Pseudolabrys taiwanensis: one gene and its partner. The main gene of each other region encodes a partner of the protein of the gene in region 2 in a complex. Links are inferred from orthologs where the notes say so. Each region holds a gene or a part of one and is shown on either strand. Other genes may lie near its edges. The genes, in order: rpsG and tig.

What was found.
Region 1: the proteins of tig (region 2) and rpsG are in contact, whole or in part, in a crystal structure (PDB 3GTY), measured with the Thermotoga maritima proteins. The link is inferred for Pseudolabrys taiwanensis from one-to-one orthologs. Residues at the interface, in WP_004081061.1 of Thermotoga maritima: Glu122, Val124, Val129, Leu130, Tyr133, Glu188, Gly259, Ile262, Tyr263, Glu266, Ser270, Glu273, Gln274, Glu277, Arg308, Gln311, Ile312, Ser315, Tyr316, Glu325, Arg329, Arg336, Leu363, Phe366, Trp367, Arg373, Leu377, Arg381, Leu384, Glu387; in WP_004081843.1 of Thermotoga maritima: Lys34, Lys52, Lys55, Glu59, Arg62, Gln63, Glu66, Asn67, Lys69, Val71, Arg95, Ala109, Lys110, Lys111, Gly112, Arg113, Pro114, Glu117, Glu121, Ile124, Ala125, Tyr127, Asn128, Asn129, Thr130, Gly131, Lys135, Asp139, Arg142, Met143.

The regions. Positions count from the first base shown.
Region 1 is NZ_CP031417.1:643,565-646,726, reverse strand. Bases 88-2,933 are described here. They hold rpsG (30S ribosomal protein S7), read right to left. Parts: upstream 1,823-2,933; coding sequence 1,352-1,822; downstream 88-1,351. Other genes in these bases: DW352_RS02925 (alpha-amylase family glycosyl hydrolase), read right to left, coding at 2,708-2,933; rpsL (30S ribosomal protein S12), read right to left, coding at 1,834-2,205; fusA (elongation factor G), read right to left, coding at 88-1,321. Also shown: more of fusA, read right to left, coding at 1-87; more of DW352_RS02925, read right to left, coding at 2,934-3,162.
Region 2 is NZ_CP031417.1:1,345,482-1,348,694, reverse strand. The notes cover bases 98-2,994. They hold tig (trigger factor), read left to right. Parts: upstream 98-816; coding sequence 817-2,172; downstream 2,173-2,994. Other genes in these bases: clpP (ATP-dependent Clp endopeptidase proteolytic subunit ClpP), read left to right, coding at 2,280-2,912; DW352_RS06460 (NAD(P)H-hydrate dehydratase), read left to right, coding at 98-458. In the rest of the region: more of DW352_RS06460, read left to right, coding at 1-97; ATP-dependent Clp protease ATP-binding subunit ClpX, read left to right, coding at 3,206-3,213. UniProt on the Bacillus subtilis protein: Involved in protein export. Acts as a chaperone by maintaining the newly synthesized protein in an open conformation. Functions as a peptidyl-prolyl cis-trans isomerase.

The DNA of each region.
Region 1 (3,162 bases), 700 kb from region 2 along the record:
ACACACGGAAGGACGGATCCTCCGCGGCGAGCTTCGCCAGCGCAACGCCCAGCTTCTCCTGGTCGGCCTTCGACTTCGGCTCGATCGCGAGCTCGATGACCGGCTCCGGGAATTCCATCTTCTCGAGGATCACCGGGTGATCCGGATCGCACAAAGTGTCGCCGGTCCGCGTTTCCTTCAGCCCCGCCAGCGCGACGATGTCGCCGGCATAGGCTTCCTTGATGTCTTCGCGGTTGTTCGCATGCATCAGGAGCATGCGGCCGATACGTTCCTTGCGCTCCTTCGTCGAGTTGATCACGCCGGTGCCGCTCGACAGAACGCCGGAGTAGATGCGGCAGAAAGTGATGGTGCCGACGAAGGGGTCGTCCATGATCTTGAAGGCGAGCAGCGACAGCGGCGCGTCATCCTTCGGCTCGCGGCTCGTCTCTTCGTTGTTCTTGTCCGGGTCGATGCCCTTGATCGCCGGCACGTCGAGCGGCGACGGCAGATAGTCGACGACCGCGTCGAGCAGCGGCTGCACGCCCTTGTTCTTGAAGGCCGAGCCGCACAGCACGGGATAGAAAGCGCCGGTGAGCACGGCCTTACGGATGAGACGCTTCAGCGTCGCCTCGTCCGGCTCCTTGCCATCGAGGAACGCGGTCAGCGCATCGTCGTCGAGCTCGACAGCGGCTTCGACGAGCTTCTCGCGATATTCCTTCGCCTTGTCGGCGAGATCGGCCGGAATGTCGACGGTCTCGAACTTGGCGCCGAGCGCCTCGTTGTTCCAGACATACGCCTTCATGATCACCAGATCGACCATGCCGGTGAAGTTGTTTTCCGCGCCGATCGGCAGCTGGATCGCGACGGGCTTGGCACCCAGACGATCAACGATGTCGTCCAGGCACTTGAAGAAGTCGGCGCCCGTCTTGTCCATCTTGTTGGCGAACACGATGCGCGGCACGCGGTACTTGTCGCCCTGGCGCCAGACGGTCTCGGTCTGCGGTTCGACGCCCTGGTTGCCGTCGAGCACGACGACGGCGCCGTCGAGCACGCGCAGCGAGCGCTCGACTTCAATGGTGAAGTCGACGTGGCCGGGGGTGTCGATGATGTTCAGGCGCTTGCCGTTCCAGAACGCGGTCGTCGCGGCCGACGTAATGGTGATGCCGCGCTCCTGCTCCTGCTCCATCCAATCCATCGTCGCGGCGCCTTCATGCACCTCGCCGATCTTGTGGGACTTGCCGGTGTAATAGAGAATCCGCTCGGTCGTCGTCGTCTTGCCCGCATCGATGTGGGCCATGATGCCGAAGTTGCGGTAGTTCTCAATTGCGTGAGCGCGAGCCATACTGGTCGTTCCTGAATTCGTTCGCCGCCGTTACCAGCGGTAGTGCGAGAACGCGCGGTTGGCTTCCGCCATCTTGTGCGTGTCTTCGCGCTTCTTGACGGCATTGCCGCGATTGTTCGACGCATCGAGCAGCTCGGCCGAGAGACGCTCGGTCATGGTGCGCTCGTTGCGGTCGCGGGCCGCGTTGATGATCCAGCGGATGCCGAGAGCCTGACGACGGGTCGTGCGGACTTCGACCGGAACCTGATAGGTGGCGCCGCCGACGCGCCGCGAACGCACCTCGATCGAGGGCATCACGTTGTCGAGCGCCTGCTGGAAGACGTTGATCGGGTTCTGCTTGGTCTTGTTCTCGATGGTCTCGAGCGCACCGTAGACGATGCCTTCCGCGACGGACTTCTTGCCGTCGTACATGATGGCATTCATGAACTTCGATACGACGATGTTGCCGAACTTCGGGTCCGGAATGATCTCGCGCTTCTCTGCAGCGTGACGACGGGACATGACGCTTATCCTTACTTCGGACGCTTCGCGCCGTACTTCGAACGGCGCTGCTTACGGTTCTTGACGCCCTGCGTGTCGAGCACGCCGCGCAGGATGTGGTAACGCACGCCCGGCAAGTCCTTCACGCGGCCGCCGCGGATCATGACCACCGAGTGCTCCTGAAGGTTATGACCTTCGCCCGGGATGTAGCCGATGACTTCGAAGCCATTCGTCAGACGCACCTTGGCGACCTTACGAAGCGCCGAGTTCGGCTTCTTCGGCGTGGTCGTGTAGACGCGCGTGCAGACGCCGCGCTTCTGCGGGCTCGCCTGCAGCGCGGGCACCTTGTTACGCGCCTTGAGCGGGTGCCGCGGCTTCGCAATCAGCTGGTTAATCGTCGGCATCGTAAAGCCTTCGCTACCTCGTGTGGGCCTGAAAGCCCGGACTGTCGGGCTTGCGCCCGGCTCATTCGCGGGCAAGCCCGCCAGTTCATTCGTTGGGCGTGGAGCCCGGCATCGTTTGCGCGGTCACGCCCGCGCGCGTTCGCGCACCGTCTCCGGCACGCAAAACGGAAACGCGCCATCCGCGTTCGCGCGGCGGGCGCTTTTCCGTGTGTGACGGCCCCGGCGCGGTTAAGCACCCTGGCCCATCAATCCAAACCTGACATCGGCTGTCAGAGGCAGCGTTTGAGCTTCATTGGTCGAGGCGTAGTGCCCAGCGCGAAGCCTTCAAGAAATTTCAGCGTTTCCAGAAGGTTGGCCGGGCGGCCGTTCCGAACAAGCGAAGCTCACCGCCTGCCGTAAAGTGTGGCGTATGTATCGGTGAGAATCGGCCAAGTCAAGGCGAAAGCGCGCGAAACATCGCGGTTTTGGCCACCTCGGCGCCACCGCGCCGGGCATTGGCGGCCTACCCGACCACCACCGCCTCGTCGCCGTGAAGCGTCAGGTGGCGATCGCAGCGCTCGCCCTCTCGACCGCTCGTCGACGATATAAGCACTTTTTGGCCCAATACAGCCTCCGGTACAGCGATTGCCACAGAATTTGGGCTCATATTCACCGCCACCAGCACCCGATCATCGTCAGTCTCCCGCAGGTAGGCCAGTGACCCAGCCGTGGCCTCCAGCGGCCGGTAACCACCCTGCGTCAGAGCCGGGCGACTGCGACGCAACATAATGAGTCGGCGGTAAAGGCTCAGCAGCGAATCCGAGTCGTCTCGCTCACGGGCGACGTTGACGACAGCGGCATCGGCGCCACGCGGCAGCCAGGGTGCGACTCGCGAGAAGCCGGCATGGAGGCTGGCGTCCCACTGCATCGGCGTCCGGCAGCCATCGCGGCCGAAGCCAAAGCCGGGCACATTCTTCT
Region 2 (3,213 bases):
CCATCGGCAAGCGCGCCGGGCGAGCCGTCATCCTGACGCCACATAGCGGTGAATTTGATAGGTTATTTAAAGAGATAAAGAAAAATCTGAAAGTTATAGGTAAACTTGATCAAGCGCGTGCGGCGGCGCGCCTGAGTGGCGCTGTTGTCTTGTTCAAGGGCGCCGACACGGTGGTCGCCGCGCCGGATGGGCGCACGTCCATCGCCGACAACGCGCCGCCTTATCTGGCGACGGCCGGCGCCGGCGACGTCCTGGCGGGGATGATTGCCGGGCTGCTCGCCCAGCACATGCCGGCTTTCGAGGCCGCCAGCGCGGCCGTCTGGCTGCATGGCGAGGCGGCGGCCGCGTTCGGTCCGGGGCTGATTTCCGAAGACCTGCCGGACGCGTTACCGGCCGTTTACCGGCGGCTGTTCGCCGCCCTCGGGGCCGCGTCCCCCGGTCCGCGCAAAACCTTGTGACGCGGCGAAAAGACCCCAAATTTTTGCTGCAGGCCGAACCCTCCATGATATAAGCCGCGCCGCTCGTTCGAGGCGGCCGCTGCGGCTTGCCTTGTCGGGTATCGGCGCGTTAAGCCCTGCCGATTGCGGCGCAGGATGTTTTCCTGCGGTGCCCTTTGCGGGCGTGGCGGAATTGGTAGACGCGCGGGATTTAGGTTCCCGTGTCGCAAGACGTGGGGGTTCGAGCCCCTCCGCCCGCACCAGGCCAAGGGCTCGTAATGACGTTCGCGGGCGTTGGTCCCGTATTCCGACACGAGTGGCGCGTGCGGCTTAATGGTGAGCCGATGCGACGCGAGTGCAAGCAGAGAAAAGTGTGGTCATGCAGGTTACCGAAACGCTCTCCGACGGTCTCAAGCGCGAATACAAGGTGGTCGTTCCGGCCTCCGAGCTCGACGCAAAGGTCAACGCCCGGTTGGATGAGCTGAAAGCGCGCGTCCAGATTCCCGGCTTCCGTCCGGGCAAGGTGCCGGTGTCTCACCTCAAGCGCCTCTACGGCCGCGCCACCATGGCCGAGGTGATCGAGAACGCCGTCCGCGAGGCCAACAACCAGATCGTGTCCGAGCGCGGCTACAAGCTCGCTGCCGACCCGAAGGTGACATTGCCGACGGAAGAGGGCGCCGTTCAGAGCCTGATCGATGGCAAGAGCGACCTCGACTACACGATGGCGATCGAAATCGTGCCGCCGATCACGCTCGGCGATTTCAAGACCATCAAGCTCACCAAGCTGACCAGCGACGTCACCGACGAAGAAGTCGATACCGCTCTGCAGCGCATCGTCGATCAGAACAGGCCGTTCGCGCCGAAGGCGGAAGGCGAGAAGGCCGCGCAGGGCGACCGCGTGGTGATCTCCTACGCCGGCTCGATCAACGGCGAGGCCTTCGAAGGCGGCACGTCGGACGAGGCGCCGGTGCTGATCGGCTCCAACACCTTCATCCCGGGCTTCGAGGAAGGGCTTGTCGGCATCGCCAATGGCGAGACGCGCACGCTCAAGGTCAAATTCCCCGAGCACTATCAGGCCGAGCACCTTGCCGGTAAGGACGCCGAGTTCGTCGTCACTGCCAAGGCGATCGAGACCCCCGGTGCGGTCGAGCTCAACGACGATTTCGCCAAGACGCTCGGCCTCGAATCGATCGCCAAGCTGCGCGAAGTGGTCAAGGAAAGCCTCGGGCGCGAGCACAGCGGCATGAGCCGGCAGAAGCTCAAGCGCGGGCTGCTCGACCAGCTCGACAAGATGCACAAGTTCGATCCGCCGCCGTCGCTGGTGGAGGAGGAGTTCAACCGCGTCTGGAAGTCCGTGCTCCAGGAGATGGAGACCGAGAAGAAGACGTTCGAAGACGAGAACACCACCGAAGAGAAGGCCAAGGCCGAGTATCAGGCCATTGCCGAGCGCCGCGTGCGCCTGGGTCTCGTTCTTGCGGAGATCGGCGAGAAGAACAATATCACCGTCACTGACGAGGAATTGAACCGCGCCGTGATGGAGCGCGTGCGTCAATTCCCGGGTCAGGAGCAGCGCGTCTACGAATATTTCCGCAAGACCCCGGAAGCCGTCGCCGGTTTGCGGGCGCCGATTTTCGAGGAGAAGGTGGTCGACTTCCTGCTGGAGCTCGCCAGCGTCACCGAAAACAAGGTGTCGCGCGAGGAGCTTTACAAGGAAGACGAGGCGGCTGCCGCTTAAGGGGGCGTACACCTTGCGGTAAGGCAGGGGCGCAAATAGATCATCGCCGCGCGGCCGGAAGGCTAAGCTCGTTCTAGCCTTCCGTGATTCGCGTCTAAGGAGCCGGTATGAAAGACCCCGTCGAAACTTATATGAACCTCGTCCCCATGGTGGTCGAGCAGACCAACCGGGGCGAGCGCGCCTACGACATTTTTTCGCGGCTCCTGAAGGAACGCATCATCTTCATCACCGGACCGATCGAAGATGGCATGTCGACCTTGGTGGTGGCGCAGCTTCTCTTCCTGGAAGCTGAGAACCCCAAGAAGGAAATTTCGATGTACATCAACTCGCCCGGCGGGGTGGTGACGTCGGGCATGGCGATCTACGACACCATGCAATTCATTCGTCCGGTCGTGTCGACGCTGTGCATCGGTCAGGCCGCTTCGATGGGCTCGCTGTTGCTCGCGGCCGGCGCCAAGGACATGCGCTTTGCCTTGCCGAACGCACGTATCATGGTGCACCAGCCGTCCGGCGGCTTCCAGGGCCAGGCGACCGACATCATGCTGCACGCGCAGGAAATTCTGAACCTGAAGAAGCGGCTGAACGAGATCTATGTCCACCACACCGGACAGTCGCTGAAGAAGATCGAAGACGCGCTCGAGCGTGATTATTTTCTCACGGCCGAGGCGGCTCGGGACTTCGGACTGGTCGATAAAGTGATCGACAAGCGGCCGGAAGAGATGATGGGCAAGTCCGTCTGAGGGGTCTCGGACGGTTCCCGTCAGGCGGCGAAGGTGCGAAAATCGCCTTCGTTGCCTCGGCAATACCGCTTTTGCACGCTGAAATGCGACGTTATCGTTAATCGATTCTTGATTATCACGTCGTTAGCATGCTTCGCTTAGGGTTGGGGGATTGGGCGTGCGGGCCCGTCCAGGTACCTGGGCCGCCGTGTCGGAGTTCCGGCGCGAAATTTGCTTCGCTCGTGGCGTAGAGGTGTAGGTAACTTTTAGCCCGCTACCAAAGCAGCTGACGAGCGCGTGTGACGGAGAATGGAATGAGCAA